One region of the Comamonas sp. DB36 genome, then DNA from elsewhere that is predicted to be linked to it. Evidence: riboswitches for the same ligand, from Rfam matches in the RefSeq annotation. Region 1 holds a riboswitch; each other region holds the start of a gene.
What was found. A riboswitch is a leader RNA that binds a small molecule or an ion and turns the genes downstream of it on or off. The one in region 1 is predicted to bind cobalamin.

Region 1 (10,302 bases):
CAAAGGTCTCGGGCAGCTGCGTGCCGTTGTCGTTCTGGCCGTAGGCGTAGGCGCCCCAGTTGCGGTAGGCCGTCGCCAGGTCGGCGTCGGTCTGCCAGTTCTTGCCGTCCATCAGGCCTTGCAGTCCCGCGCCATAGCTGCCGGGCTTGGCGCCGAACACGCGCAGGCCCGCCTGGTGGCGCGCATCCTTGGCGTCCATGCCTTGGCTTTGCAGCTGCGCGGCTTCCTGCAGCACGCGCGCGCGAATCGGATTCGTGTCCGCGTCCTCGTCTTCGAGGTCGGCGACCTTCTGCACCGCGGCGTCGAAAAGCCGGATCACATTGGTGAACGCATCGCGGAAAAAGCCCGAGACGCGCAGCGTCACATCGACGCGCGGGCGGCCGAGCACCGACATCGGCAGCACTTCGAAATCGACCACGCGCCAGCTGCCGTCGGCCCACTTGGGGCGCACGCCCAGCAGCGCGAACGCCTGGGCGATGTCGTCGCCGCCGGTGCGCATGGTCGCCGTGCCCCAGACCGACAGGCCCAGCGTGCGCGGGTAGTCGCCATGCTCCTGGGTGTATTTCTCTATCAGCAGGTTGGCCGACTGCAGGCCCAGCGTCCAGCTTGTGGGCGTGGGCACGGCGCGCGTGTCTATGGAGAAGAAGTTGCGGCCCGTGGGCAGCACGTCGGGCCGCCCGCGCGTGGGCGCGCCGCTGGGGCCCGCGGGCACGAAGCGGCCTTCGAGACCGCGGCTCAGTTGCAGGATTTCCTGCGGGCCGCAGGCTTGCAAGCGCGCACGCAGGTCAAGCTGCACGCGCGCCAGCACGGCCAGGGTCTGCACCATGGCGGGCGCGCTGGCGCTGATTTCCTCCAAGGGGCGTTCGAGCCAGTCCAGCGCGAGCAACTCGAGGCGTTCGCGCGTATCGCCCGTATGGCGCCAGGGCTGGGGATCGATCTGGGCCAGCAGTTCGGGGCGCGGGCCGGTCCAGGGCGCTTCCCAGGCCGCGTCCAGCGGGTTGAAATCCTGGCCCAGCAGCAGATCGCGCGCCAAGGCCTGGATCAAGCTGTTGTTCGCGCCCTGGCCATTGCCCACGGGGTGGCGCGCCAGCGCCAGCAGCGTGTCGCGCGCCAGCCGGCCCGTGGGCGACTGGCCGAAGATGTGCAGGCCGTCGCGGATCTGGCTTTCCTTGAGTTCGCACAGATAGGCGTCGGTCTTGTTGAGCAGCAACTGCTCCTCTTCTGCACTGCGCGGCTTGGCCACGCCCAGATCCTGGTGCAGGTCGTGGGCCAGGATGTGCTCGAGGATCTGCCGGCGCAGCAGTTCCGCGCGTCTGCGGTCCATGGTGACCGCGTCGTAGTACTCGTCGACCATGCGCTCGAGGTCGCGCGTCGCGCCATAGCTTTCGGCGCGCGTGAGCGGCGGCATCAAATGGTCGACGATCACCGCCTGGGCGCGGCGCTTGGCCTGCGTGCCTTCGCCCGGGTCGTTGACGATGAACGGATAGAGGTGGGGCATGGGGCCGAACACCAGATCGGGCCAGCAGGTGTTGGCCAGCGCCACGCTCTTGCCCGGCAGCCATTCGAGGTTGCCGTGCTTGCCCACATGCACCATGGCATCGGCGTTCCATTCGCTGCGCAGCCAGTGGTAGAACGCGAGGTAGTAGTGCGGCGGCACCAGATCGGGGTCGTGGTAGCTGGCCGCGGGGTCGAGGTGGTAGCCGCGCGCCGGCTGAATGCCCACGAAGATCCGGCCGCAACGCAGTCCGGCAATCATGAAGCGGCCATCGCGCAGCATGGGGTCGGCTGCGGGCGGGCCCCAGCGTTCCAGAATGGCCTGCTGGTTGCCTTGGGGCAGGCCGGCGAAGAACGCCTGGTAGCTTGCGAGCGCCAGGCTCTGCTGCGCGGGGCGCAGCGCCCAGGAGTCGGGGTCGTTGGTGATGCCTTGCTGCAATTGCACCATCAAGGCATCGCTGTCGGCAGGCAGATCGGTCAGCACATAGCCCTGCTCGCCCAGCGCGCGCAGGATATGCATCACCGAGGCTGGCGTATCCAGGCCCACGCCATTGCCCAGCCGGCCTTCCTTGGTCGGGTAGTTGGCCATAATCAGCGCCAGGCGCTTGTCGGCATTGGCTTTACCGCGCAGCCGGCACCAGCGCTGGGCGAGTTCCACCACGAAGCCCAGGCGTTCGGCATGCGGCTGGTACTGCACCACATCGGATTGCGTCAGCTCGCTGCGGTGCGAGCGGCCCTTGAAGCTGATGGCGCGCGTGATGATGCGGCCGTCGACTTCGGGCATGGCCACATGCATGGCGATGTCGCGCGGCTGCAGGCCATGGGCGTCGTCCAGCCAGCTTTGCTCGTTGGCACCCGACATGATGACCTGCAGCACGGGAATGTCGCCGGCCAGCGCATGGTCGCCCGGGGTTTCCAGCGACGACTGCGAGAACGAGGTGGTGTTGAGAATCAGCGCCACCTGGTGGTCGGCGCACAACTGGTGCAGCATGGCCATGCAGGCCGCGTCTTTCAGCGACAGCAGGGCCAGCGGCAGCGGGTTCATGCCGCGCGCCAGCAGCTGTTCGCTCAGCGCCTTGAACACCTGGGTGTTGCCCGATTGCAGGTGGGCGCGGTAGAACACGATCAGCACCACGGGCGCGCCGGCTATCCATTGCAGCGCTCCGGGCTGCTGCCAGCTGGCGCTGTCGGCGGCGTCATTCTCGGGGTGGAAGACCGCGACCGACGGCAGAGGCCGCGGCGGCAAGGCCGGCTGGGCGCCGCCCAGAAAACTGTGCCACAGATAGCGGAACATCTCGCGCGCGTTGGCCGCGCCGCCTTCGCGCAGATAGCGCCAGATGCTGCGGCACTGCTCCATCGTCGCTGTGCTTTTCTGCAGCAGGTTCAGGTCTTCGCTGGTGTCGCCCGAGAACATCACCAGCTCTATGCCCTTGAGGCGGCAGATTTCGCGAATGCGCTCCGTGCCATAGGGCCAGTAGCTTTCGCCGCCCAGGTGATCGATGACGATCACGCGCGCGTGCTGCAGCACTTCATCGACATAGAGATCGACCGACGCCGGCTGGCGCAGGTGCATCAGATTGGCCAGGCGCACCGTGGGCAGTCGCTCGCCGTCCAGGCCGCCGCGCAGCTGGGCATAGACTTCGGCGAGCAAGGCCAGCGTGGTGTCGGCCGCGCTGAGGAACACCACCTGTGCCGGGGTCTGGCCCATGCTGGCGACGAAAGCTTCGTCGTCGACAAAGCCGCCGGGCTGGACAGCGAGCAAATGCATCAGCGGGCTCCCAGCTGGTCGAGCTCGGCCGTGATCGCGGCCTGGTCCAGTTCATGGCCGATCAGCACCAGATGGGTCTGCGGCGTTTCGCCCGCGGCCCAGCGGCGATCGAAATAGCTGTCAAAGCGCGTGCCCACGCCATGCACCACCAGGCGCATGGGCTTGGCCGGCACGGCCACAAAGCCCTTGACGCGGTACACCGTGTGTTGGGAGACGATGCGCGCCAGCGCCGCGAGCAGCGCCTCGCGCTCGACTGCGGGCAGCTTGACGACAATCGAGTCGAACTCGTCGTGGTCGTGTTCGTCATGGTCATCGCCATGGCCGTGGTGGCCCTGGCGCTGGTCAATGGTTTCTTCCGAGGCGCTGGACAGGCCCAGCACCACGCCCAGGTCGATCCTGCCCTGGTCGGCGGCAACTATCTTCACCTGCGCCGGCACTTCCTCGCGCACGATGGCTTCGACCTTGGCGCGGTCTTCGCTGCTCGCCAGATCGAGCTTGGTCAGCACCACCAGATCGGCCGACATCAGCTGGTCTTCGAACAGCTCGTGCAGCGGCGATTCATGGTCGAGATTGGGGTCCTGGCGGCGCTGGGCGTCGACGGCGGCCGGATTGGCGGCGAACTGGCCGGCAGCCGTGGCGGGCACGTCGACCACGGTGATCACCGCGTCCACGGTGCAGGCGTTCTTGATCTCGGGCCAGTTGAAGGCCTGCACCAGGGGCTTGGGCAGGGCCAGGCCGCTGGTCTCGATCAGGATATGGTCGATGTCGGCGCGGCGCGCGATCAGCTCGCGCATCACGGGGTAGAACTCTTCCTGCACCGTGCAGCACATGCAGCCGTTGGCCAGCTCATAGAGCTGGCCCCGCTGCTCAACACCGTTCTCGTCGCAGCCAATGCCGCAGCTGCGCAGGATGTCGCCATCGATGCCCAGCTCGCCGAACTCGTTGACGATCACCGCGATGCGGCGGCCGTTGGCGTTCTCCAGGATATGGCGCAGCAGCGTGGTCTTGCCGCTGCCCAGAAAGCCGGTGACGATGGTGGCGGGAATCTTGGCGGTGGTGTTCATGGGAATCTCCAGTGGAATGCGTAAGGGAATTTCAAGGTGCTTCAAACGGCTGGCGGTGGCTGGCAGCGCCAGGGCACGACATAGCCCTGGCTTTCGTGCTCGCCATGCATGGCCTGCACCTGGTAGACGTTTTGCAGATGGGCCGGCGTGAGCACGCTGCGCGGTGCGCCGCAGGCCACGGCCCGTCCCTGATCGAGCAGCAGCACGCGGTCGCAAAAGCGGCTGGCCAGCGTCAGGTCGTGCAGCACCACGACGACGGCGCGCCCGGCGTTGCACTGCGCGCGCAGCAGCTCCATCACGCTGAGCTGATGGAAGGGGTCGAGCGCCGACACCGGCTCGTCGGCCAGCAGCAGCGGCGCCTCGACGGCCAGCGCGCGCGCCAGGCGCGCGCGGGCGCGCTCGCCGCCAGAGAGCTGGTCGAGCGAACGCTGCTGCATCGCGCTGAGATGCATGGCCGCCAGCGCGGCATCGATGGCGGCATTGTCTGCGGCGCCAAGCACGCGCGGACCCCAGCGGCGCTGGTGCGGAATGCGGCCCAGCGCGACGAAGTCGCGCACCGCCAGCGGCCAGGCGACGGCATCGCCCTGGGCCAGATAGGCCAGGCGGCGTGCGCGCTGCGCCGGCGCCATGGCCGCGAGGTCTTCGCCCTGCAGCAAGACCCGGCCCTGGTGGGGCAGCAGCTGGGCCAGGGCCTTGAGCGCCGAGCTCTTGCCTGCGCCGTTGGGGCCTATCAAGGCAAACAGCTCGCCGGCGCGCACGTCGAACGACAGCGCATGGATGCGCGACTGGACCTGGAGCGCGTCTATCGACAGCATCAGCGGCTGCTCCAGCGCTCGCGCAGCACGAGGTAGAAGAAGAACGGCGCGCCTATCAGCGCCGTGACCACGCCCAGCATCAGTTCCACGCGGCCGCTGAGCAGGCGCAGGGCGATGTCGGCGGCCAGCAGCAGCACCGCACCGCCCAGCGCGCTGGGCAGTATCAGCGCCGATGGCCGGTAGCCCACGGCGCGGCGAAACAGATGCGGCACGACCAGGCCTATGAAGCCAATGGTGCCGGTGACGGCGACGCTGGCGCCCACGCACAGCGCCGTGCCGGCGATGATCTGCGCGCGCAGCCGCGGCAGGCTCACGCCCATGCTTGCGGCTTCGTCTTCGCCCAGCGTCAGCGCGTCGAGCTGGCGGCCGCTGACGGCCAGGATCAGCAGGCCCAGGGCGATGAACGGCGCGCTCAGCCGCACTTCGTCGAAGCTGCGGTCGGCCAGCGAGCCCATGAGCCACAGCACGATGTCCTGCATGTCGGTGGGAGTGGGCGCGAGATTGATCGCCAGCGAAGTCAGCGCGCCCGTGAGCGCCGACAGCGCCACGCCCGCCAGTATCAAGGTCAGATTGCTCGCGCCGCGGCGCGCGATGCGGTAGAGAACAAAGGTCGCCAGGGCCGCGCTGGCCATGGCCACCGTGGGCAGCAGCCAGGGGTTCCAGTGCCACAGGCCGAAATAGATGCAGACCACGGCGCCCAGGCCCGCGCTGGAGCTCACGCCCAGGATGCCGGGCTCGGCCAGCGGATTGCGCAGCAGGCCCTGCAGCGCCGCGCCGCAAACGCCCAGCGACATGCCCACGAGCACGCCCAGCACCACGCGCGGCAGGCGAATCTCTTCGATGATGGCGCGCTGGCGCAGCGCGAGATCGCTGCCCGGCGCGCCCAGCGCCTGCCACCAGTCGCCTATGCCCAGCGGCACCGAACCAATGCCCAGCGACAGCGCGCTGAGCATCAGCAGCGCGGCGAGCAGGCCCGCATTGAGCAGCCACAGGCGCGGGGCCGTAACGGACGCCTTCATGGACGCTGCTCCGAAAACTTCAGCGCGTCGACCTGCGCCGCCACCGCTTCGGCGGCTTCTATCAGTTGCCAGTTGCTGCAGCCCCAGTCGTTTTGCTGCAGCGCAACCACGGGAATGCGTTCGAGCAAGGCCTTCATCTGCGGATGGCGCGACAGCCCCGAGCGCGCATAGGCCAGGTCGTTGACCAGGCCAGGCGTGATGAACACGTCGGGCGGATTGTTCAGAATGCGCTCCAGGTCCACGCGGCCCCAGCCCGCGAGGCCCAGCGCCGTCGCATGGTTGCGCAGGCCCGCGGCCTTGAGCACCGCATCGACATGGGTCCTGACTCCCGCGCTGCCGCCGTTCGGGCGCAGGTAGAGCGCATTGAACGGCCGCGGCCTGGCCTGCAGCCGCGCGCGCCGCGCCCGGGTGTCGGCCAGCAATTGCTGCGCCGCGGCCTCGCGGCCCATGGCCTGGCCCATCTGCAAGGTGCTGGCGTCTATGCCTTCCCAGTCGGTGGGAAACGGCACGGTGACGATGCGCACGCCCTGGCGCTTGAGCAGCGCCTGCTGGTGGCGCGCATTCCAGCGCCGCGAGGCCAGCACCAGATCGGGCTTGAGATGCACCACATCCTCGGCCGTCGCTTCGTTGGCCGGGAACTGGCGCGCCTTGGCGGCAAGCGAGAAACGCTGGTCGTCCTGGCTGTGGCGCGACAGCGAGACGATCTGCGCGGGGTCGGCAATACTCAGCGCAAGCACATCGGCGCAGATATTCGTCGACATCAGCCGCGGCAGCGGCGCGGCGGTCGTCGGCAGCGGCAGCGGCAGGGCGGCGGCCAGGGCCAGCGCCCCGCAGGTGGAAAGGCGCATCAGAAATCCAGGCCGGCCTGGGCCTTGATGCCGGCGCGAAACGCGTGGCGGGTGTCGGCGATCTCGCTCACGGTGTCGGCCAGTGCCAGCAGCACGGGCGGCGCGTTGCGCCCCGTGATCACCACGTTTTGCGTGGGCGGGCGCGCGCGCACGGCTGCGGCCACATCGCTGGCGTCCAGATAGCCGTATTCGAGCATGAACGTCAACTCATCGAGCAGCACCAGGCCCAGCGAGGCGTCGGCCAGCATGCGCTGCGCGGCCTGCCAGGCGATATCGGCCGCGGCCTTGTCGGCCGCCCAGTCCTGGCTGTTCCAGCTGCAGCCCGTGGCCATCGCATGGTAGGCGACGCGCGCGAACGCACCCTGGCCCAGCATGCCCTGCTGCAGCAAAAAGGTGACTTCGCCGTTGGCCTGGGTTCCGGTGATGAACTGCACCACGCCCGCGCGCTGGCCGTGGCCCAGCGCGCGGTACAGCGTGCCGAACGCCGAGCTGGTCTTGCCCTTGCCGTGGCCGGTCATGAGCACGACCACGCCTTGCAGCGCGCGCGAACGCTCCACGGCCGCATCCACCTGGGCTTTTTTGTGCTGCATGCGCTGGGCATGCGCCTGTTGGAACTGGTCGTCCATGCGCTCCGCGATCAAGTGGACCAGGGGCGAGGACTGCGTGCGAACGCCCAAGGCGACGGCGTGGCCCCGGGACGGTCAGCAAACGGCACACACCCCGTGGCTATGACTGAAATCGTACAGGTCGGTATTCTGGCTCGCCGTCATCCAGCGCACACCACCTTCCCGGGCCGCGGCCCAGTGGCATTGAAGTGTGTCTGTCAGGCTTACAGCAGCGGGGGCTGCGCCGGAATGCGCGGGCATATGCCCGAGGTCACCGGTCTTCCCGTTTCATCCCGGCCGCGGTGGCGGCATGGGACTCCTGTACGGGTGCGGCGATTATAGGAGTGGCAGTTGGCTGTTGGGCGCGCAGGGCATTAGAGCGTGCATTCCATATGAATGGTCTGCCATTCGGGGTCGGCGTCGCGGCACAGCACCTGGAAACCATGGCGCTGCCAGAATGCAAGCGCTCCTGGCAGGAAAGGGTGGGTGTGCAGATAAAGCACCTCCATGCCCTGTTCCCGCGCCTCTTGGCGCAGCGCGCGAAACAGCGCGTCGGCAATGCCTTGTCTGCGGCATTCGGGCGCGACAAACAGACGCACCACTTCGACCACGCGCCGGCCCGTGAAATCGAGCTGGGCAAAGCGCCCGTCATAGGCGCGCCAGGCAATGGTGCCCACCAGGCCATGCACATGGTCATGGGCGGCGAGCATGCGGCCGTTCTTGCCATAGACCTTCTCGAAGTCCCGCAGATCGGGCGCGAGGGCCGTGGTGTCGACGCGGCCGGCAAACATCTGGGCGCGGGCCTGCTGCAGGAAATCTAGCACCGCATGCCGGCTGGTTACGGCTTCGATGCGCAGGCCGGTGCTGCCGGCCACAGGCGCCGGGCTCTGGCTTACATCATTGGGCATGGATTCTGGCGTCGCTGAGGTGAGGGCGCTGGAGGATGTCATTTTTTTCGTGCATCCACGAAGTGCTTGGCGGCATTCCAGGCCTGGGTGCAGGCCATTTTCTGCTGAGCATCCTGCACGGAACCCAGCACCAGCTGCTTGCCCTGCGGGTCCAGAACGGTATAGACCGCGCGGTACATGCCTGCGACGGCGTCATCCGAAGTGTGCACGAAAATGCGGTACTTCCTGTAGTTCTTGTTGACGGCTTCCCGGGTGCATTCCCGGGCGAAATGCGGCTCGCCGGGCCCCGGTTCCTGCCACGGGGAAACGTCGCTCATCTGCTGTCTGGACACCTTTTCCTCCCAACCAGTTCAGTGAAGATGTGTTGTCCCGAGCGCCGCGGGCCCTGGCCTGGCGTCAATGGTCCACGCGCGGACACACCGAATTCTTACGCCGCGGCCGGCGGGCAAGAGTAAGGTGCATGGGTGAACTGTATAGCAGCGCCCCGTGCAGCGTGCCAATGCCCGCAAGCCGCAAGCGGGCGCATCCTGCAAGGCCTGGCGCCTTGCCCGCCCGCAAGACTCAGCCAGAAGGAGCAGCCATGGTCGACATGCATTCATTGCCCGAAACCCCGGTGAGCGACTGGGGGAGGATCGATGTGGAGCGTCTGGGAGGCCTGGCGGGATATGGCTCGCCCGGCGCGCGGCTAAGCAGCCGCGGCAGCGTTCTTGCCCATGAGTTGAAATGAACTCGTGCCGTCTTGAGCAGCGCAGCAAGGCGAGGCAATGACGCCTCGGGGCTTTTATCAGCCGCTCCAAGGGGCGGATATCAGTCCCTTGCCGATATCGACCAGTTTTGTATCGGGCACGAAGATATCGTTTTGGGCGCTGTACAGAATGCGCGGGGTGATGTTTCCGGTGTTCGGATGAATGCCCGAACGCTGCAAATGCTCATGCCACAAGGCGACGACGCCGGCGGCATGCGCGCAGGCGGTACTCGTTCCACTGAGGGTATGCAAGCCCCCTCCCGGCCAGGCCGAAGTCACATCGACACCGGGAGCCACCACGGTTGCCAGCGTATTGGAGAAACTCGCCATGGCGAATTTCTCGCCGGCGCGTTGCACTGCCGCTACCGAAATCACATCCACTGCCGCCGCGGGCAGCGTGGTGGCAATGCGGTATTGGGCATTGATCTGGCGCCGGCTTTCGTTGCCCGCGGCCGCGACCACGATGGGTGAAATACCGGAATCGGCTTGAAGCTTCATCAGCGCCATCATGGCGTCAAGCATGCGCAAATTCGCACCATAGGCCTCCAATGCAATCGAAGTCGACAGGTCGGCGGGCCAACCTTCGCCCATCATCTGCGCCACCATGCCGGGGAAATCGAAGCCCAGGGAGAGGGCAATGACATCCACGCGCTGCTCCACCGCCCACTTGAGCCCATGGAACATCATGTCTGACTGGCCTTTGCCGTCGTCGCCAAAGATCTTTCCTATGCGCGCTTCATTCACTCCCCTGGCAACCCCTATGCGTTGCCCCACATCTCGACCAAAGACGGTTCCGGCGCAATGCGTGCCATGGCCATGGCGATCGCCGTTTCCGGCGCCGCTGAAATCCATTTCCAGCAGATCCATGCCTGTAAACGCCGGATGGGTCCGGTCTATGCCGGTGTCCAGAATGGCGATCTTCACACCCGCACCGGTGTATCTGGAGATGTCGGCGCGAACCGCATCGATTCCCCAACTGTGGCCGCCCAAGGGGGCGGCGGCCTCCAGCGGGTGTACCAGGCAGGTGGGCATTACC
Region 2 (10,302 bases), on a different replicon from region 1:
GTTCTATGCGGCCGATGTGGCGCTGCAGGGAGCGCAGGCGACGCAGCGCGGACTGCTGAGCGTGGTCGGCACGCTGGCCGTGATCACGCTGCTCAACCCCCATGTCTATCTGGACACGGTGCTGCTGGTGGGCAGCATAGGCGCGCGCCAGGATGGGGCGCTCAAGGCGGTGTTTGTCGCGGGCGCGGCCTGCGCGAGCCTGCTGTGGTTCATGTTGCTGGCCAGCGCGGGTCGGCGCCTGCAGCATTGGTTTGCCCACCCCATGCCCTGGCGCGTGCTGGACGCGCTCACGGGCGTGATGATGCTGGCGCTGTCGTGGTGGGTCTGGAGCGGCATGGCCGCGCCGGCCTGAGCTGGGCGCTCAGCCCAGCTTGGCGAGGACTTCCAGCAGGTTCCACTGATTGCACTGGATCTGGTAGTGGCCTGTCGTGCCATTCTTGTGGCTCTGGGCCTCGACGACGATCACATTGCCCAGCGCGCGCGCGGCCGACAGCGGGCGAATTTTGTCGTACTGATGGGCTTCGGCGATGTCGCCGCGAAACAGCAGCAGCGGCGAGGCGGCATCGGGCTGGCCGTACTTGCGCGCATACAGTTCCAGCGTCTTGGCGCGCGTGACTTCGTTCAGGCCGACAAGCACTGCCTGATCCATGGAAAGGGTGGGGGACAGCGTATCTTCGGACATGGCGGAAATTGGGTGGGTGGATAGTGAGGTGCCGACCGTGCGAAAGCAGCGGCCGGCGTCATGGGCCGGATTTCACCATAACCCGCCCAAATTATGTTGCAGTTTTTACATCTTTATGACGCCCGCATGACCTTGGCGAGTGAAATTCGCGCCGCCGGCTGCAGCCGCAACCCTCCGCCGCTGGCGCTCAGAACGCGGGAACGACCGCGCCCTGGTACTTGTCCTGCAGGAACTTCTTGACGTCTTCGCTGCGCAGCGCCTGGATCAGCTTGGTGATTTCGGGGCTGTTGGCGCGGTCCTTGCGCGCGGCGACGATGTTGGCGTAGGGTGAATCCTTGCCTTCGATGAACAGCGCGTCCTTGGTCGGGTTGAGCTTGGCTTCGATCGCGTAGTTGGTGTTGATCAGCGCCAGGTCGACATCACCGAGCGCGCGCGGCAGCAAAGGCGCTTCGAGTTCCTTGAACTTGAGCTTCTTGGGATTGTTCACCACATCGAGCGGCGTGGGCGTGAGGCTCTTGGGGTCCTTGAGCGTGACCAGGCCCTGCTTGGCCAGCAGCAGCAGCGCGCGGCCGCCGTTGGACGGATCGTTCGGGATGGCCACGGTGGCGCCGTCCTTGAGATCCTTGATGTTCTTGAGCTTCTTCGAATAGGCGCCGAACGGCTCGACATGGATGGTGCCGTTGGGCACGGCGACCAGCGAGCTCTTGCGGTCCTTGTTGTAGCTGTCCAGGTAGGGCTGGTGCTGGAAGAAGTTGGCATCGAGCTGCTTGTCTTCGACGGCCGCATTGGGCTGCACGTAGTCGCTGAATTCGCGCACCTGCAGATCGATGCCCTGTTTCTTCAGCGCGGGCTTGATGTGGTTGAGAATTTCGGCGTGGGGCACGGCCGTGGCTGCAACCTTGAGCACCGCGTCCGCGGCATGGGCGGTCAATGCGAGGGTGGCAAGGGCGATGGCGGACAGGGTTTTCTTCAGCATGACGAACGCTTTCCTGGATGAATTTGTTGAATGAGCGCCAGCGCCGAAACCGGTGGAACTGGGGCGCAGCAGGCCTTAGTTTAGTGCGCTGTGGACGCGATGTGCAGCGAAAAAACGATTTTGGTTATAAGAATGTGGTTTTTTATGCAAATCTATCGTTTTCCAATGCGCCGCGCCTATGCGCACTGATCGTTCCGATGAATCCTCTGGGCGGCGTATTCCATTGATAATGGCGCCCAGGCGGGAATCGGCTGATCCGATCCCGCACAGATGCGAAGGTGCCCCATTCAGGGGTTCAACGACAAGCAGGTGCGCCGCGCTCCAGAGCCCGGCAATTCCTGCGCTGCCCCCGCAACGGTAGGCGAAATCTCAGGTTCTCACGCGGGTCCAACGATGACCCGCAGTCACTGCGCCCGTACAGGGCGTGGGAAGGCGAGGACTGAGCCGGCACACGCCGGCGTTTCGCAAGCCCGGATACCGGCCTTTGCCATCGCTTCGGACGCCGCGGGAGTGCGCATGTCAGGGCAGATGAGGTGGCGGGGCGCGCGCGTTCGGCGGCCTCTTTGCCTGTGCGTGCCCTGCGGTGGGTATTGATCCATGGGCTTCGCGGGTGAGCGAAGCACAGATTTGAAATCATCGCATGCATTCCTCAGGTAGTTCGCGGCCTGCGCCTGGCCGCGCCGTTTTGTCTTCTTCCCCGGTTTCTTGCGGCTTGCGCCTGCAACGCAGGGCCGCGCTGTGCCTGCTGGCCTGGTCAGCCGGTGCGGGCATGGTCCATGCTTCGGCGGAACCCGCGCTCGGCGATGTGTTCGTCACCGCGACGGCGCGTCCCGAAGACCGCGCGCGCATTGCCGCGACCACGCAGACCATTGACCGCGCCGAGATCGAGCGCTCGTCGGCGCGTTCGGTCACCGATCTGCTGGCCGAGCATGCGGTCGGCTTCCTCAGCGAATGGACCGCGGCGCAGACCTCGCTGAACCTGCGCGGCGCGGCCACCGACGGCCAGGGGCGCGACTACCGCGGCCAGGTCGCGGTGCTGCTCAACGGCAGGCGCGCGGGCACGGCCAATCTGTCGAAGCTGAGCCTGTCGGATGTGGAGCGCATAGAAATCGTGCGCGGCCCGGCCTCGGTGGTCTACGGCAGCCAGAACATGGGCGGCGTGATCAACATCATCCTGCGCACGGGCGCCAGCGGCGGCGTCAACCGCGCCTCGGTGGTCGGCGGCAGCGCCGGCCTGTGGCGCGCCGATACGCAGATCAGCGGCGCGAGCGCGCAGTGGGACTGGTACATAGGCGCCAACGCCGGCGGACGCGACGACTACAGCGCGGGCAGCGGCGGCGGCGAACAGCAGAACACCAGCTACAAGCGCCGCGGCGCGAGCGGCGCGCTGGGCTGGCAGATTGCCGACCTGCACCGCATCGAAATGCAGCTGCGCACCGACGGCATCTACAACGCGGGCTTCCGCGGATCGGGCGCAAACATCCACAGCCGCGACAACCGCTACAACCAGTCGGCCGATCTGCGCTACGAAGGCGCCTTGCCCGGCGGCCGCGTGAGCTGGCTGGCCCATCTCTACACCTTCGAGGACGTGGACGAATTCAACTGGGCCTCGCCGGTCATCAAGTCGGGCGTCAATGCCGTGCCGGGAACGGCGCGCGACTACAACATCCGCAAACTGGACGCCAGCGGCCTGCGGCTGCAGCCGCGGCTGCGCCTGTCGGATTCCAACGACCTGCTGCTGGGCTTCGACTACGAGAAGAACCGCCTGCGCTCCGAGCGCGAGCGCAATGCCATGCCCGGCGGCCCCGCGGGCCAGGTCGCGCCCTATGACAACAACCAGACCGAGCACACGCATGCGCTGTATCTGGAAGATGCGCAGAACTTCTTCGGCGATCGCCTGACGCTGCGCGCCGGCGTGCGCAAGACCTGGGGCGAGACGCGCTTCGACCAGACGCCCAACGTGGCGGCCGCACTGACCACGGCGCGCGACTACGACCAGACCACCTGGTCGACCGGCGCGACCTGGAAGGTCGACGACGCCTGGTCGCTGCGCGCGGGCGCGTCCACGGGCTTTCGCGCGCCCACGGCCAGCGAGCTGTCGGCCGATTTCACCGCGGTCGGCGGCGGGCGCAGCTTCGGCAACCCCAATCTGAAGCCCGAAGCCAGCCGCCAGATCGAAGTTGGCAGCACCTGGCGCCGCAGCGCCTGGAAAGTCGATGCCGCGCTGTTCCAGAACACGATCTCGGACCGCATCATCACGGTGTCGCGCGGCCCGACGACCAATACGTCCGACTACGCGAACAACGCCGCCGACATCGTCGCGCGCGGGCTGGAGCTCAGCGCCAACGCCGATCTGAACCAGCTGCTGGGCGTGTCGCTGGGCGGTCCGGTGCTCAGCGTGTTCGGCAATGGCTACTATCACTTCGAGATGAAGGACAAGGGCGCGGCCGCGTCGGCCAACACCGACCGCGTGCAGCGCATGTACCGGTACGAGGCCGCGGGCGGACTGCGGCTGGCGCGCGGCATGGACCGCAATCCCGGCGACTGGAGCGCGCAGCTGACGGCGCTGCTGCGCGGTCCGATGTGGTACGACACCGAAGAGAATCTGCTGATCCCCCAGGGCGAGCCCAGCAGCACTTTCATTCACCGCAAGGGCGCGTTCACGGTCTGGAACCTGCGCGGCGAATACCGCGTGAGCCGCGGCATGAAGCTGTTTGCGGGCATCAACAATATCTTCGACCTGAACCGCCATCCGATCTTCATCGCGCGCGATCAGCGGCCCTGCCTGGCCAATCCCATCTTCCAGAACGGCGGCTGCGGCACCTCGATGCCGGGCCGCGAATGGATGGTCGGCCTGCAGGCGGATTTCTGAGCGTGACGCTGCGCCGGCGGGCTCTCGGTGGGCTGGGGCTGGCCGCGCTGCTGCCTGGCGCAGCGGCGCGCGCTGGCGCTCCCATCCGCCTGCGCGATGCGCTGCGCCGCGACGTGCTGCTGCCCGGCCCGGCGCAGCGCATCGTGACCATCTTCTCTTCGAACACCGAACTCGTCGCGGCCCTGGGCCTGATGCAGCGCATCGTTGGCGTGGAGGAATACACGCGCTTTCCGCCCGAAGTGGCGGGCCTGCCCAAGGTCGGTGGGCGCCTGGGGTTCTCCGTCGATGCCGTGGTCGCGCAGCGTCCCGATCTGGTGATCGTCACGCCCGCGCGCCAGGCCGCGAACCAGCTGGTCGATCCCATGGAGCGCATAGGCGTGCCGGTGATGGTGCTGCTCAGCCGCAGCCTGGACGAAGTGCTGGGCAATGTGCGCCTGGTCGCGCAGGCCGCGGGCGTGGGCGCGCGCGGCGCGGCGCTGGTGCAGTCGCTGCAGCAGCGCTTGCGTGCCGTGGACGAACAGGTGAATGCGCGGGTGGGGGGCCAGCCCGCGCCGCGCGCGCTGATGATCACCGGCCGCCTGGGCAATGGCATGCTGCTGGTCGCGCGGCCCGGCACCTATACCAATGAAGCGATGCTGCGCGCCGGCGCGCGCCATGCGATTCCCGGCGTAGGCGCGCTGGCCCAGGTCTCGCCCGAGGCCGCGCTGGCAGCCGACCCCGATGTGCTGCTGTTCGCGGGCGCGCAGTCCGGACTCGATGATCTTGCGCGCCGCCCCGGCTGGCGCGACATGCGCGCGCTGCGCGCGCAGCGCGCGATCACGGTGGCGCGCGCCGAATTCCTGATTCCCGGTCCGCGCACTTTCGACGGCATTGAAACGCTGGCGCGCTGGATCACGCAGACGCAGCAGAAAGGATGGGGATGAATCCCTCCGGAAAAATGTGGTGCCTGGCCCTTGGGGCGCTGGCGCTGGCCGTGGTGCTGGGCATCTGCGCGGGCCATCAATGGGCCGCACCCGCCGAAATCTGGCAGGCGATCACCGAGCGCGACACGCTGCGCAGCCGCCTGCTGTGGGAGTGGCGCATGCCGCGCGTGCTGGCCGCGGCCTGCGTGGGCGCGCTGCTGGGGCTTTCGGGTGCGGTGTTCCAGGGCGTGTTCCGCAACCCGCTGGCCGAGCCTTATCTGCTGGGCGCTTCGGGCGGCGCGGCGCTGGGCGCGACCATTGCCTTGCTGGTGCCGCTGGGCCTGCCGCAGTCCTGGCTGCTGCCCCTGCTGGCCTTTGCCGGCGCCTGGGGCGCGACGATTCTGGTGCTGGGCGTGGCGCGCGTGGCCGGTGCCCTGGATGCCTCGGGCATGCTGCTGGCGGGCGTGGCGATGGCCGCGATGCTCGGCGCGATCCGTTCGTTCCTGATGCTGGCGCTGTCCGACGAGACCGTGAGCCTGCAGGTGGTGATGAGCTGGGTGCTGGGCGGCATTCAGACGCCGACCTGGAGCGGACTGGGCTGGCTCGCGCTGATCACGCTGGCCTGTCTTCTTGCCACGCAGACGCTGGCGCGCGGACTCGATCTGCTGGGCCTGGGCGACGCCACGGCGCAGTCGTTCGGCCTCGATGTCGCGCGCTTCGTGCCGCGCGCCGTGCTGCTGGGCTCGCTGGTCGTTGCCGCGGCCGTGGCCTATGGCGGGCTGGTGGCCTTTGTCGGCCTGGCCGCGCCGCATATCGCGCGCTGGTGGGTGGGGCCGCGCCACCGCTGGGTGCTGCCCGCGAGCGCGCTCGCCGGCGCGCTGGTCGTGACCGTGGCCGATGCGATTGCGCGCAGCGTGCTGCCGCCGGCCGAAGTGCCGCTGGGCCTGATCACCGCCGTGGCGGGCGGGCCGTTCTTCATCGTGCTGCTGGCTCGCCGGCTGCGCGCCTATGGAGGGCGCGCATGAACGACGCCGCAATGCTGTGCGCCGCCCATCTGCATCTGTCCCGGCAGGGCCGGGCGCTGCTTGACGATGTGTGCCTGGACCTGCCGCAGCGCGGCGCCGTGGCCCTGGTCGGGCCCAATGGCGCGGGCAAGTCCACGCTGCTGCAGGTGCTGGCCGGGCAGCTCGCGCCCGATAGCGGCGGCGTCACTTTGCAGGGCCGGCCGCTCAAGGCCCTCGATGTGCGCGCGCGCGCCCAGCGCCTGGGCTATATGCCGCAGCGCTTCGAGCCGCATTGGGATGTGACGCTGCTGGACCTGGTGCAGATGCGCCTGGCCGATCCCGCGCGGGCCGCGCAGGTGTTGGCCGAGGCCGATCTGCAAGCGCTGGGCGAGCGCCGCTGGAGCACGCTGTCGGGCGGCGAGCGCGCGCGCGGCATGCTGGCCGCAGTGCTGGCCACCGATCCGCCGGTGCTGCTGGCCGACGAGCCCGGCGCGGCGCTCGATGTGCAGCACCGGCTGGCGCTGGTGCAGGCGCTGGCGCGGCGCGGGCGCGAGCGGCTGGTGGTGGTCGTGATGCACGACCTCGATCTGGCTTTCGAGTGCTTCGATCGCGTGGTCGTGCTGCATGCGGGCCGCGTGGCCATGGACGGCGCGCCGGCGCAGTTGCTGCACGCGCCGCAACTTGACGCGGTGTTTGGCGTGCATTTCGAGCGCATCGCGGTGGCGCCAAATACCTTGCTGCGCGCGCGCAGCCTCACTTGGAAGGACAAGCCATGATGCGCATTGATATTGCAGGATGGACACGCGAGGCCATGGCAGGCGACCACCAGGCATTCCGCGCGATTTTCGAAAGCGCCGATCGCTGGGGCTATGACGGCGCCTGGTTCAGCGAATTCCGCGTGCCGCAAAGCGACTGGCAATACCCGTCGCCGCTGCTGCTGGCTGCGGCCCTGCTGGCGCGCACCGAGCGCCTGCGCGTGGGCACGGCGGTGCTGGTGCTGCCCTTGCACCACCCGATGATGCTGGCCGAGGAAATCGCCCAGCTTGACTTCCAGAGCGGCGGGCGCATCGACGTGGGAATCGGCCGCGGCACCGAGCCGGCGTCGCTGGCCGCGCTGGAAATCGACGCCGAGAGTACGCGCCAACGCTTTGAATGCGGCGCGCGCATTCTGCGCAATGCCTTGCGCGGCGACACCGTGGCCGCGGACGGCGGCCCCTGGAATTTCGCGCCGCGCAAATTGGCGCCGCTGCCGCTGCAGCGTCCGCACCCGCCGATCTACGTCGCTGGATCGACCGAGGAAACGCTGGGCTTTGCGCTGGCCGAGGACCTGCCTTTGCTGCTGAGCCTGGAGCCGCCCGAGACCACGCAGCTCGAGCGCCTGGCGCATTGCGCGCAGCGCCAGGTGCGCGACGCCAGGCCGCTGCTGGCGCGTTCGTCGCTGGCGCGCTATGTCTGCATTGGCGCCAATGCCGCCCAGGTACAGCAACAGCTCGAAGGCCTCTGGGAAAAGCTCTACGCGCGCCGCGTCTACTTTGCCGCCAGGCGCGGCGTGGCCGCGGCCGATGTGCCGCCCGTAGACCAGGCCAAGGTGCTGCGCGAGCAGTTCATCCATGGCACGCCAGAGCAATGCCATGCGCAGATCCTGGCGCTGCGCGAACGCTTGGGGCTGCGCAGCCTGCGCTGCATCTTCAATGCCAACGGCCTGTGGAGCAACGACGCGGCGCTGGCCGCGATGCAGTTGTTTGCGCAGGAAGTGCTGCCCGCATTGCATCGGTCGGAGCCCGTGGATGCCTGACAATCCCGGCATGGACTCCGAACAACTCCAGCGCCTTGTGACCGTGCAGATGCCCTATGGCAAATACCAGGGCCGCTGCATTGCCGATCTGCCCGGCAACTACCTGATGTGGATGGCGCGCGAAGGCTTTCCGCGCGGCGATCTGGGGCGCTTGCTGGCGCTGATGTACGAACTCGATCACAACGGCCTGTCGCACCTGCTCGATCCCTTGCGGGGCGCGCGTTCGTCTTGACATGAGGGCAGGCCGTTCATGGTTCGACAGGCTCACCACGAACGGTTTGCATGCATGCGTCCTGAGCCCTGATCTTGTCGCAGCAGCGGCTGGCCCCGCTAGCCCCGCCGCCTGCGCAGGCGCCGCCAGCCGATCACCATCCCGCTGCCACTGAGCAGCAGCCCGCCCAGGCTCAGCGTCAGCAGCGTGATGTCCCACAGCGGCCGGCGCTCGAGCAGCGGCAGCCAGTCCCAGCTGTGCAGCATGGCGAACAGCCAGCGGCTGGCGCGTTTGTGGCTGTCGAGCCGGCCCAGCACATTGCCGGTGTGCGGGTCCAGATGCACCCAGCTGGCATGCGTATCGTCAAAGACAATCCGCCAGATGGGCAGCGGGCGTTCGCTGGCGCCCATCATGCTGTGCGGCGCGCGCGCGTAGTAGTAGAGGTCGTAGTCGGTCAGCGTATCGATGCGCGCCACGGGGGCTGCAATCAACTGCGCGGCCGCGGTCTTCAATGCCGCGGGATCAAGGGCCAGCGGCCGGGCTGTGCCGGCATCGAACAGTTGCGCCGCGCCGCTGGCCGCCTGGGCAAATGCCGTGGGCCGGCCCAGCACCATCTGCCAGCGCAGTTCGCGCACCGGACCGCCGGCCGCGCCAATCAGCGCCTGGGGCGTTGCGTGTTGCGCCGTCAAGACCAGCGGCCCGCCTTGCAGTGCCGTGGTCTGCAGCGGCGCGGCTCCGCTGTCGAAGATGCGCCAGGGGTTCATCGACATCAGGCCGCTGAAGATCCAGGTGATGGTGATCAGTGCGAACAGCAGTCCCAAGACATGGTGCCAGCGCATCATGCGCCCGGGGTAGGGCGAGCGCGCGCCGCTGCGGTAGGGCCGGGTGAAACGCCAGCGCATGATGCCGACCGCGGTGCCCGCCAGCGCCACGCCAATGCCGGCAACCGACAGCCAGTTGACGATGTCGCTCCAGTAGGCATTGAACGCATTGCCGCGAAACGCGTAGAGCCAGTGGATCCACGCACCCGCGTAGTTCCACAGGCGTTCGGTGCGCGTCGCGTCGCGCACCACTTCGCCGGTCTGGCCGGAAACATAAAGCCAGCTATGGTCGGCGTCCGCGAGCTGCACGCGGTGCAGCGGGCGGTGCGCGTCCAGACCGCGCGAATGCGTGAACGCGTCCTCGTCGACGCTGCCCAGATACGCCAGGCCCTGGCTGCTGCCCGCATAGGCGGCCGCGCTGGCCAGCGCCCAGGATGCGTCCACGGGCGGCAGATGTTCGCCGTGCAGCGCGTCTATGACCATGACCTCGCCGCCGCGCGCGCCCGCGGGCGTGGCGAAGTAGACCGGCCGCCCGCCGCTGGCCGCGGCCAGGCGCAGGTCCTTGAGCGCGCTGCCGACGCCGGCGCGCTCCAGTGCCTGCGCGGGTGACAGCAGCGGCGCCGCCGCATCCAGCGCCGGCAGGTGCGCCAGCCGCTCGGCGGGTGTGAGCTTGGGGTAGCCCACATACATCATCACCATGCCCGAGACAAACCACATCGCGAAGAACGCGCACAGTGCAATGCCCAGCCAGCGGTGGGTCAGATAAAGCCAGCGTTTGGGGTGCAGTCGCATGGCCGGCGCTTTCAGTAGCTCACGCGCAGCGTGAGATCGGCGCTGCGCGCCGCGCCCAGGTAGGCCATGGTGCTGCTGACATTGGCCGCGTAGACACGGTCGGTGGCATTGCGCAGGCGCAGCTCCAGTGACATGTTGCGCTGGAGCTGGTAGCTCAGCCCCAGGTCCAGCAGCGTGTAGCCGGCCCAGCTTTGCGTGTTGGCGGCGTTGGCGTAGACCTTGCCCACATGGCGCAGCCCGGCGCTGG
Region 3 (10,302 bases), 140 kb from region 1:
AAAGCGGGGGGAATGGAGCCACTGTGCCGCGCCACGTCCCGACAAAGAAGCTGCTTTTCAATGGTTCAGATAACGTAAAATACGTCGGATGGACAGCCGCTTTCTCCAGAGTTTCGTGACCGTGGTCGACTTCGGCTCCATCGCCGATGCCGCGCGGCGGCTCGATCTGCCGGCCACGACCGTCGCCCAGCAGATGCGCGCGCTCGAGGCCGACATCGGCGGCAAGCTGCTCAAGCGCGCGGGGCGCACGGTGCAGCCCACGGTGCTGGGCTCGCGCATCGTCGACCAGGCGCGCGAAGTGCTGCGCGGCGTGCGCGACCTGCGCTCGGCGGCGTCCGACACCGAACTGCCCGCGGGCCCGCTGCGCCTGGGCGCCACGCCCACGGCCTTGATGGGCCTGGCGCCGCCGCTGCTCAGGCGCTGGATGCGCACCTATCCCGACATCCAGATCTACATAGAACCCGGCACCTCCACGCTGCTGCTGGACCGCGTGATGGCCGGCGAACTCGACGTCGCCATCCTCGTGCACCCGGCGTTTGCGCTGCACAAGACCTGTGAATGGCGGCTGCTGCGCGAAGAGCCGCTGGTCCTGCTGACGCCGCAGCGCATGCGCGTCGACGACCCGCTGATGACCGCAGCGCGCGAGCCTTTCATCCTCTATGACCGCAAGGTGATGGCCGGCAAGCTCGCCGATGACTACCTGCGCAAGCAGGGCATCAAGCCCAAGGTGCGCTTCGAGCTCGACGGCATAGAGCACATCGCGCAACTGGTGGCCGAAGGCTTCGGCGTGTCGGTGCTGCCCGACTGGCCGCAGCTGGGCCAGGCCGACACCCGCGTGCGGCGCTGGCCCCTGCCCGCGGGCGCGCCCGCGCGCCAGGTGGGAATGGCCTGGCTGCGCTCCTCGCCCCGCTCGCCACTGGCCGGCGCGCTGCATGCGCTGGTCGAGGCCGCGGAGCCGGCGAATTTCCCCATCCGCTGAAGCGCCACTGCCGGCGGCCAGGACGCCGCCAGCGCGGGCGCGCCTTTCTCCGCTGCGCGCGCCAGCGCCGATCAGGCCACGGTCCATAGGTTGGTCGCCTCCCCTGGCTTGCTTTTCGTCATCCTGTTATTGTTATGTTATAACGTCCAAATACGCAACAAATGGACAGATCGCAGGCCTTGTCACCGGCCACTTTCTTTCCCTCATCCCACGATGCCCACCCCCACACTCCCCCCTCCGGCCAGAAAACTCCCCGTCACCGTGCTCTCCGGTTTTCTCGGCGCGGGCAAGACCACGCTGCTCAACCACATCCTCAACAACCGCGAAGGCCGGCGCGTGGCGGTGATCGTCAACGACATGAGCGAAGTCAACATCGACGCGGCGCTGGTGCGCGCCGGCGGCGCCGAGCTCTCGCGCACCGGCGAGAAGCTGGTCGAAATGAGCAATGGCTGCATCTGCTGCACGCTGCGCGAGGACCTGCTGATCGAAGTCGACCGGCTGGCGCGCGCCGGCCGCTTCGACCAGCTGGTGATCGAGTCCACGGGCATCTCCGAGCCGCTGCCCGTCGCCGAGACCTTCACCTTCGAGGGCGAAGACGGGCGCAGCCTGGGCGAAGTCGCCCGGCTCGACACCATGGTCACGGTGGTCGATGCCTGCAACTTCCTGCGCGACTACAGCGCGCGCGACAGCCTGCGCTCGCGCGGAGAATCGATGGGCGAGGACGACCAGCGCACGGTGGTCGATCTGCTGATCGAGCAGATCGAGTTCTGCGACGTGCTGGTGCTCAACAAGATCGACCTGGTGAGCGCCGAGGAACGCGCGCGCCTGCTGGCCATTTTGCAAAGCCTCAACCCGCGCGCGCGCATCGAGCTGGCCGCGTTTGGCCAGGTGGCGCTGGAACGCGTGCTGGACACCGGGCTGTTCGACTTCGAGGCCGCGGCGCGCGCGCCGGGCTGGCTGCAGCAGCTGCGCGGCACGCAGGTGCCCGAGTCCGAGGAATACGGCATCGGCAGCTTCGTCTACCGCGCGCGCCTGCCGTTTCATCCGCAGCGCTTCTTTGATCTGGTGCAAAGCGAATGGCCGGGCGTGCTGCGCTCCAAGGGCTTTTTTTGGCTCGCGAGCCACCCTACGCTCGCGGGTTCGTGGTCGCAGGCCGGCGCCGTCGCGCGCCATGGCCCGGCGGGCCGCTGGTGGGCGGCCGTGCCGCAGGAGCACTGGCCCCAGGACCCTGAAACCGTGGCGCTGATAAACGAAAAATGGGACCAGGACACGGGCGACGCGCGCCAGGAACTGGTGCTGATCGGCATCGATATGGACGAGGCCGCGCTGCGCGCGCGCTTCGACCACTGCCTGCTGAACGAAGCGGAAATGGCCTGTGGCCCCGATGTCTGGACGACCTGGCCGACGCCGTTTGCCGATTGGTCGTGATGCCGTGAGCGCGGCGCTTGCCCTTAGAATCCCCAGCGTTGGTGCTCGCGGCGTGGTTCACAGGCCGCAGTTCAACGGGAAGCAGGAGGACCCACAAGCCCCCAGCCGCTGAGATCCAGCGCTGGTGCGCCCCCAGGTCTGGCCTGCGCTGCCCCCGCAACGGTCAAACGGACGAAAGCGCCCCGGCGCTTTCAGCATCCCTCCACATAGCCACTGGACGCCTTGAACAAGCGTCTGGGAAGGCGATGGATGCAGTGCCGCCAGCCCGGATACCGGCCAACAAAGTGACAGCGCTGCCGCGCAGGCGGCGCTGTCGTAACGCCCAGACGCCGGCGGGGATGCCGGCCAGGGTTGCCTTTTTCGATTGCCTATTTCATGAAGCCCGTTCTTCGTGTGCGCATTGCTGCGCTCCCGTTCGCCCTTGCGGCCGCCTATCCGTGCATTTCCGCCCACGCCCAAGGCGTGCCCACCCTCGAAGCCATCACCGTCACCGAGGAACGCGGCGTCGCCACGCCGCTGGTGCAGAAATCGACCGCCGGCAGCCGGCTGGAACTCACGCCGTTCGAGACCCCGGCCAGCCTGGCCATCGTCACCGGCGAGCTGATCCGCGCGCTGGGCACGACCTCGGTGATAGACGCCAAGACCCTGGCCCCGGGAATGAGCTCGGCCAACAGCCCGGGCAATGGCGGCAATGTGCTCAGCGCGCGCGGCTTCACGGGCGTCAATTCGGTCAAGCAGCTCTACAACGGGCTGGAGCTGTCGAATGCGGGCGGCGTGGTGAGCTTTCCGTTCGATCCCTGGAACGTGGAGCGCATCGAGGCGCTCTATGGGCCGGCCTCGGTGCTCTATGGCGCGGGCTCCATCGGCGGCGCGGTCAACGTGGTCAGCAAGCGCCCCAACCCCACGCAGTCCTCGCATGAAGTGGGCCTGGGCCTGGGCGGCGACAACGCCTGGCACCGCGCGCTCAGCAGCACCGGGCCGCTGGGCAATGGCTTTTCCTACCGCGTGGACCTGAGCCACCGCAGCTCGGACAACTGGGTGGACCGCGGCGAATCGGAAACGCTGGCCGCCTCGGCCTCGCTGCGCTATGACGTGTCGCCCCAGCTGAACTTCATTCTCGCGGCCGATTACGGCCGGCAAAAGCCCATGCACTACCTGGGCACGCCGGTGTTCAACGGCGCGCCTGTGCCCGGCACCGAGACCAGGAACTACAACATCGCCGACAGCGACCTGTACTTCCAGGACCGCTGGGTCACGCTGGACACGCAGTGGCAGCCTTGGTCCGATGTGAGCGTGCACAACACGCTCTACAGCCTGGAGCACAACCGCCGCTACCGCGACGTGACGGTATTCACCTATCTGCCGGCCACATCCGCCGTGCGCCGCACGAGCTACCGCGATATTTCGTACTCGCGCCAGACCCAGGAAGGCATCAACACCTATGCGAAGTTCAGCGGGCAGCTTGCCGGGCGCAGAAACCAGTTTCTCGCCGGCGTGCAGCTCGAGCGCAGCTACTACGACCGCTTCGACAACAACCGCGGCGGCAGCTCCACGGTCGATGCGCTCAAGCCCGTGCCGGGCCGCTACCGCGATGCCTGGCAGGGCGAATCGATTCCCATGTACTTCCTCGATCTGGAACGCACGGGCATCTTCTTCGAGAACCACCTGACGCTCAGCGAGCGCTGGTCCGTGGTCGCGGGCCTGCGCCACGACCGCTACAGCACGGAGCGCGAGGACCGCCAGTCGAGCAAGATCACCAACGGCAAGGTCAGCGGAACGAGCGCCAGCCTGGGCGTGGTCTTCAACCCCGTACCCGACGTGGCGCTCTACGGCCAGGTCGCCACGGCGCAGGACCCGGTGACTTCGCTGGCCAGCATTGGCGCGAACCAGCAGGGCTTCGGCCTGTCCGCGGGCCGCCAGGTCGAAGTGGGCCTCAAGCAAAGCCTCTGGGGCGGGCGCTTCGACTGGACGCTTGCGGCCTATCATCTGGTCAAGAAAGACCTGCTGACCACCAACCTCGCGAACCCGACCCTGCAGGAGCAGGTGGGCCAGCAGTCGTCGCGCGGCATCGAGGCCTCGGCGTCGACGCGCCTGGGCAAGTGGCGCCTGGAGATCAACGGCACGCTGCTGGACCCCAAGTTCGACGACTTCACGGCCCAGGTCGGCGGCGGCGCGCGCCAGCTCGCGGGCAATGTGCCCATGACCGTGCCCAAGCGCAGCGCCAACCTCGCCGCGTTCTGGAACTTCGCGCCCGACTGGAGCGCGCGCACCGCGCTGCAGTACGTGGGCCAGCGTTACGTGAACAACACCAACACCGCGTCGCTGCCTTCGTACACCGTGGTCAACGCAGGCATCAACTGGCGCGCGACCAAGGGCATGACGCTGGACCTGCGCCTGGACAATGTTTTTGACAAGAGCTACGCCACCCAGGGCTCGGAAGTGCAGTGGATACTGGGCCGGCCGCGCACGCTGTGGCTGACGGGTGTCTATGCGTTCTGACGAGCGCATTCCCGGCCGCCGCCAGGCGTTGCTGCGCGGCCTGGCGGGCGCCGCCGGTCTTGCCGGGTTCGCAGGCGCGGTGCGCGCGGCCACGCAGATCAACGACGATCTGGGCCGCAGCGTCAGCGTCACGCTGCCGCTGCAGCGCGTGGTGGTGTTCAACCGCTACACGACCGAGTTCATTCGCGCCATTGGCGCGATGCCGGCCGTGGTCGGCGTGGACTTCGACGGCAGGCAGTACCCCGACTACTGGCCCGGCGTGACGCCGGCCATGCGCGCCGGCAGCGGCCAATCGAGCGTCAATTACGAAGCCATTGTCGGCATGCAGGCCGACGCGGTCTTCATGCCGCGCAACAGCGACTGGAAAAAGGCCGCGCAGGTGCTGCAGGGCTTGGGCATTCCGGTGATCGTGGTGACCGGCTGGGACCTGCTCAAGCACGAGTGGAATGTCACGCTGCTGGGCCGGCTGTTCGCCCGGCAGCCGCGCGCCGAGCGGCTCAACGCGTTCTATCGCCACTGGCGCGACACCTTGCGCGGCCGCCTGCAGGGCGTGACGCCCAAGCGCGTGTACTTCGAGGAAGTCGGCCTGTACAAGACCGCGCTGCAGGGCTCGGGCTGGCACGACATGATAGAGGCCGGCGGCGGGCGCAATGTGTTCGGCGACATCCAGCTGCCCGGCGGCGTCTCGCCGCGCGGCAATGTGCAGAACTTCGAAGTCGACCCCGAGGAGGTGCAGGCGCGCCGCCCCGAAGCCGTGATCAAGCTGCAGCCCGGCCAGTACCTGCCGCATCCGCGCGCGTTCTCGGCCGAGGTGCTGGGCCAACTGGCCGCGCGCCCCGGCCTGCAGGGCACGCCCGCGCTGCGCGACGCGCAGATCTTTCACCTGAGCTACTACCTCGCCTCGGGCTGCTCCAAGATCACGGGCGCGCTGCAGATCGCCCAATGGCTGCACCCCGAACGCATGGCCGGAATCGACCCGCAGGCCGTGATGGGCCAGTGGCTGCAGGAGTTCCAGGGCGTGGCCGCGCAGCGCGGCTACTGGCAATCGCTGCAAAGCGTGAAGGGGCCGGCATGAACAGCGCCGAACTGCCGCAGGCGCTGCGCCGGCTGCGCGCCAGCCGCTGGCGCGTGGCGCTGCTGGCGGTCGCTGTGCTGGTGCTGGCCGTGCTGGCTTCGCTGAGCCTGGGCGTGCAGTCGCAGTCCATGGGCATGGTGGCGCAGCAGCTGCTGTCGCTGCTGCCCGGTCTCGAATCTCTGGCGATCGACGGGCCGCAGCGCAATGTGCTGCTGCAGCTGCGCCTGCCGCGCACCGCCATGGCCCTGGTCTGCGGCGCGGGTCTGGCGCTGGCCGGCGTCGCCATGCAGGGCATCACGCGCAACCCGCTGGTCAGCCCCTACACGCTGGGCATTTCGCCGGCCGCGGCGTTTGGCGCGTCGATTGCCATTTTGCTTGGCTGGAACAATCTTCCGGATACCGGCGTCTGGTGGACCGTGGGCCTGGCGTTTGCCGCGGCCATGGCCTGCGCGGCCGCCGTACTGGCGCTGGCTTCGCTGCGCGGCGTCAACGCCATGGTGCTGGTGCTCGCCGGCGTGGCCTTCACCTATCTGTTTGGCGCGCTTACCGCCACGCTGCAGTTCTTTGCCAGCGAGCAGCAGCTCGCGGCCATCGTGCACTGGACTTTCGGCACGCTCAACGGCCGCACCTGGCATGAAGTGGGCGTGGCCGGCGCCATGTGCCTGGTCTGCGCGCCCGTGATGTTCGCGCATGCGGGCGCGCTCAATGCGTTCAGCGCGGGCGGCGACGATGTAGCCGCGTCGCTGGGCGTGGCCGTGGCGCGCGCGCGCATCGCGATCACGCTGGCCGCGGTGCTCAGCAGCGCGGCCATCGTCAGCTTTACGGGCGTGATCGGCTTCGTGGGCCTGGTCGCGCCGCATATCGCGCGCCTGCTGATAGGCGGCGACCACCGTGCGCTGCTGCCGTTCGCGGCCGTGGTCGGCGCGCTGCTGGTGCTGCTGGCCGACATGGCGGGCAGGTTGCTGTTCGCGCCGGTGATCGTGCCCGTGGGCATTGTCGTCGCGTTCCTGGGCGTGCCGCTGTTCCTGCACCTGCTGCTCACGCGGCGCAACGAGATGGCGTCATGAGCAACACCCCTCTCCTGCAAGCCGTCGGCCTGCGCAGCCGCTATGGCGGGCGTTCCTCGGCCGAAGTGCTGCGCGGCGTGGATTTCACGCTGGCGCCGGGCGAAGTGCTGGGCCTGGTCGGCCCCAACGGCTCGGGCAAGAGCTCGCTGCTCAAGTGCCTCGCGGGCCTGCGGCCGCCGAGCGGCGGCACTCTGCTGCTCGAAGGCCGCTCGCTGGCCGGCCATGCGCGCCAGGAAATCGCGCGCGCCATCGCCTATGTGCCCCAGCACACGGGCCCGAGCATGTCGCTGCGCGTGATCGACATGGTGCTGCTGGGCCGGCTGCCGCACCGCGGCCGCGGCAGCGCGCAGCAGGACCAGGCGATCGCGCTGGCCGCGATAGAGCGCCTGGCGCTGCAGCCGCTGGCGCTGCGCCATTTCAGCGACCTGAGCGGCGGCGAACGCCAGCGCGTGCTGATGGCGCGCGCCCTGGCCCAGCAGGGCCGGCTGCTGCTGCTCGATGAGCCGACCAGCGACCTGGACCTGCGCCACCAGCTGGCGACGCTGCAGACGGTGCACGAACTGTCGCGCCAGCGCGGCGTGGGCGCGGTCATCGCCATCCACGACCTGGCGCTGGCCGCGCGCTTTTGCGACCGGCTGCTGATGCTGCGCGCCGGCGCCCTGCTCGCGGCGGGCACGCCGCAGCAGGTACTCACTCCCGCCAATGTGCAAGCCCTGTTTGGCGTCAGCGCACGCATAGGCAGCGATGGCGGCCTGCCCTATGTCATTCCGATTTCCGCCGCCAGCGCAGAAAGCCTTGCCGCATGAACACCTCACTTCCACGCCACGCCGCGATCCTGCTGGCCAAGGCCTCGATCACCGGCGCGTCCGAACGCGAAATGCAGGAACTGGCCGGACGCACCCAGGCCGCGCTGGGCGAACGCTTCAGCATGGTCATACATGCGTTCAGCGAACAGGGCAGTCCCAGCCTGCGCGAAGCGCTGGATCTGCTGACTGCGCAGAAGGCCGAAGAAATCACCATCGTGCCGCTGCTGCTGCCCATGGAGCCGGGCTTTCGCAGCTGGATCACGGGCGCGGTGCAGCGCTGGCGGCGCGGCGCCAATGCCACGCAGCCGCTGCCCGCGGTGCACCTGAGCGCTCCACCCGGCGACAGCCTGGCGGTCGATGCGCTGGTGCAAGACCTGCTGCAGCAGACGCCGGTGGCAGTCGATGCGCCCGCGGCCGCCCTGCCCGCGGGCTCTGCTGTTCCGCCGCAGCTGCGCCGCGTGCTGGTGTGCCAGGGCGGGCCTTGCAACCAGGCGGGCGCGGCCCAGGTCTGGGGCCATCTGCGCAATGCGCAAAAGCGCCTGGACCTGCGCAATGCGGGCGAGGGCATGATGAGCGCGCGCACCAGCTGCCTGGGGCCGTGCAACCTCGGGCCCGTGGTGCAGGTGTTTCCCGAAGGCACCTGGTACGGCGGCGTCGACGAGGCCGGCGTGGACCGCATCATTGCTTCGCACCTGCTGGGCGGCGAAGTCGTCGCCGATCTGGCCTATGCGCCGCAGCCGGGCAAGCAGATGCTGCGCTGAGCGCAGGCCTCAGTCAGCCGCGCGGCTGTCGACGACCGTGAAATGCTCCACATGCGGCGGCTGGGCGAAGAACGGGCCGATGAGCGCGCGCCATTCGGTGAAAGCGGCGGATTCGCGAAAGCCCACCGTGTGGTCCTCGAGCGTCGCCCAATGCACGGTCAGCACATAGCGGCCCGGGGTCTCGATGCAGGCCAGCACGCTGTGGCCGCCATAGCCCTTGGCTTTCGACAGCACCTCGGCCACGGCGTTCTTCAGCACCGGGCCAAAGGCCTGGTGCTTTGCGGGATCGATCTTGAAATCCACCACTTCGACAATCATCGGTATCTCCAATAGAAGGAAAAGCCTGGCCTGAACCGCAGGCCGGCCAGCGCCTAGCACTGTACGGGAAAATGCGGCGCTGCGGCCTAAGCTGCTGCGGCCAGCGCGGCGCGCAGCTGCGCCACTTCGTGCGCCAGATTGCGCGCCGCGGCCGCATCGAAGGCGCTGCGTCCGCGCTCTGTGTGATAAAGCGCGGGCCGCGCATGGAGAAAAGCCTCGAGCACCACCAGCCTCCCGCGCGTGAACAGCGGCTCGGGCACATGGGCGTATTCCCGGCGCACCTGCAGCTGGTACTGTGCATAGCGTTCGGGCGCTGCGCCCAGAATGGACAGGTCGATATCGACCATCAGCTTCTCGTCTTCGGTCAGGGGCCGGGCCGCATGCTTGGTGATGTCGATGAGGCGCACAATCGCTTCGATCTGCGCTTGCGGCAGCAGCAGCGACGCGAGCATTTCGCGCGCCACAAGCGCGCTCAGGTCCTCGTTGTCGGCGCGCCGCGGGTCGTAGACCAGATCGTGAAAGAACAGCGCCAGGGCCACGGTGGCCGGCCATTCCTCGGCGCGGCTCCATTCGTCGAGCAGCGTCAGGGCTTCGAGCAGATGCTGGGTGGTGTGATAGGCGCGGTGGGGCTCATTCCAGCCGGCAAGCACCTGGTCCAGCACCTGCTGGGCGCTGGCGCTCGAGGGCGCAGGAACACTGCGCAGCCAGTAGGCCTGCAGTTGCCTTGCGGTCTGGAGCACATCATCATGGGTCATGGGCTGATTGTGCTTCACGCCGCTGCTGCCGTATCCTGGGCGAAGGCCTTGCCGCGCCCGCCTCCCTCACAATCCAAAAAGGATACCGCCATGCATACGCTCACAACTTGCCTTTCGCGCGCGCGCCAGGCGCTGGCGCGCTCCAGCAGCCGCCTGCTGCTGGCCGGCTGCCTGGCAGGAACCGCGCTGCTCGGCGCCTGCACCAGCACCCAGCCTCCGGCCGGCGTCGCAGCCGTTAGCCCGTTCGATCTGCAACGCTATCAGGGCCGCTGGTACGAGATCGCGCGGCTGGACCACTCGTTCGAGCGCGGCCTGAGCAATGTGTCGGCCACCTACACCCCCCAGACCGACGGTAGCGTACAGGTGCTCAACCGAGGTTATTCGGCCGAGAAGGGCAAATGGAACGAAGCCATCGGCAAGGCCTATTTCACCGGCGCGCCCACGACAGGCTCGCTCAAGGTCTCGTTCTTCGGTCCGTTCTACGGCGGCTACCATGTGGTCTCGCTGGACAGCGACTACCGCTGGGCCCTGGTGGTCGGCGCGGACCTGGGCTATGCCTGGATTTTGGCGCGCGAAAAGACGCTCGATACCGATACGCGCACGGCCCTGCTGGC

Region 2: linked by a shared signal. The riboswitch ahead of ACSVDO_RS07845 (TonB-dependent receptor) and the one ahead of cobO (cob(I)yrinic acid a,c-diamide adenosyltransferase) in region 1 are both predicted to bind cobalamin.
Region 3: linked by a shared signal. The riboswitch ahead of ACSVDO_RS24200 (TonB-dependent receptor) and the one ahead of cobO (cob(I)yrinic acid a,c-diamide adenosyltransferase) in region 1 are both predicted to bind cobalamin.

What each region holds. Positions count from the first base shown of each region.
Region 1 covers NZ_CP196632.1:540,286-550,587, forward strand. The annotation lists gene cobN (cobaltochelatase subunit CobN) at 1-3,262, opposite strand, end outside; gene cobW (cobalamin biosynthesis protein CobW) at 3,262-4,326, opposite strand; gene ACSVDO_RS23450 (ABC transporter ATP-binding protein) at 4,368-5,141, opposite strand; gene ACSVDO_RS23455 (FecCD family ABC transporter permease) at 5,141-6,160, opposite strand; gene ACSVDO_RS23460 (ABC transporter substrate-binding protein) at 6,157-7,008, opposite strand; gene cobO (cob(I)yrinic acid a,c-diamide adenosyltransferase) at 7,008-7,634, opposite strand; cobalamin riboswitch at 7,737-7,951, opposite strand; gene ACSVDO_RS23470 (GNAT family N-acetyltransferase) at 7,988-8,521, opposite strand; gene ACSVDO_RS23475 (hypothetical protein) at 8,560-8,838, opposite strand; gene ACSVDO_RS23480 (hypothetical protein) at 9,102-9,248, shown strand; gene ACSVDO_RS23485 (S8 family peptidase) at 9,306-10,302, opposite strand, start outside.
Region 2 covers NZ_CP196631.1:1,641,926-1,652,227, forward strand. The annotation lists gene ACSVDO_RS07825 (LysE/ArgO family amino acid transporter) at 1-352, shown strand, start outside; gene ACSVDO_RS07830 (hypothetical protein) at 362-682, opposite strand; gene ACSVDO_RS07835 (MetQ/NlpA family ABC transporter substrate-binding protein) at 870-1,658, opposite strand; gene ACSVDO_RS07840 (hypothetical protein) at 1,676-1,885, shown strand; cobalamin riboswitch at 1,918-2,158, shown strand; gene ACSVDO_RS07845 (TonB-dependent receptor) at 2,371-4,530, shown strand; gene ACSVDO_RS07850 (ABC transporter substrate-binding protein) at 4,533-5,453, shown strand; gene ACSVDO_RS07855 (FecCD family ABC transporter permease) at 5,450-6,457, shown strand; gene ACSVDO_RS07860 (ABC transporter ATP-binding protein) at 6,454-7,212, shown strand; gene ACSVDO_RS07865 (LLM class flavin-dependent oxidoreductase) at 7,209-8,231, shown strand; gene ACSVDO_RS07870 (DUF3820 family protein) at 8,242-8,463, shown strand; gene ACSVDO_RS07875 (PepSY domain-containing protein) at 8,562-10,055, opposite strand; gene ACSVDO_RS07880 (TonB-dependent receptor) at 10,067-10,302, opposite strand, start outside.
Region 3 covers NZ_CP196632.1:679,969-690,270, reverse strand. The annotation lists gene ACSVDO_RS24210 (LysR family transcriptional regulator) at 89-979, shown strand; gene zigA (zinc metallochaperone GTPase ZigA) at 1,193-2,407, shown strand; cobalamin riboswitch at 2,430-2,702, shown strand; gene ACSVDO_RS24200 (TonB-dependent receptor) at 2,783-4,906, shown strand; gene ACSVDO_RS24195 (ABC transporter substrate-binding protein) at 4,896-5,981, shown strand; gene ACSVDO_RS24190 (FecCD family ABC transporter permease) at 5,978-7,048, shown strand; gene ACSVDO_RS24185 (ABC transporter ATP-binding protein) at 7,045-7,854, shown strand; gene ACSVDO_RS24180 ((2Fe-2S) ferredoxin domain-containing protein) at 7,851-8,615, shown strand; gene ACSVDO_RS24175 (antibiotic biosynthesis monooxygenase family protein) at 8,625-8,933, opposite strand; gene ACSVDO_RS24170 (HD domain-containing protein) at 9,020-9,688, opposite strand; gene ACSVDO_RS24165 (lipocalin family protein) at 9,779-10,302, shown strand, end outside.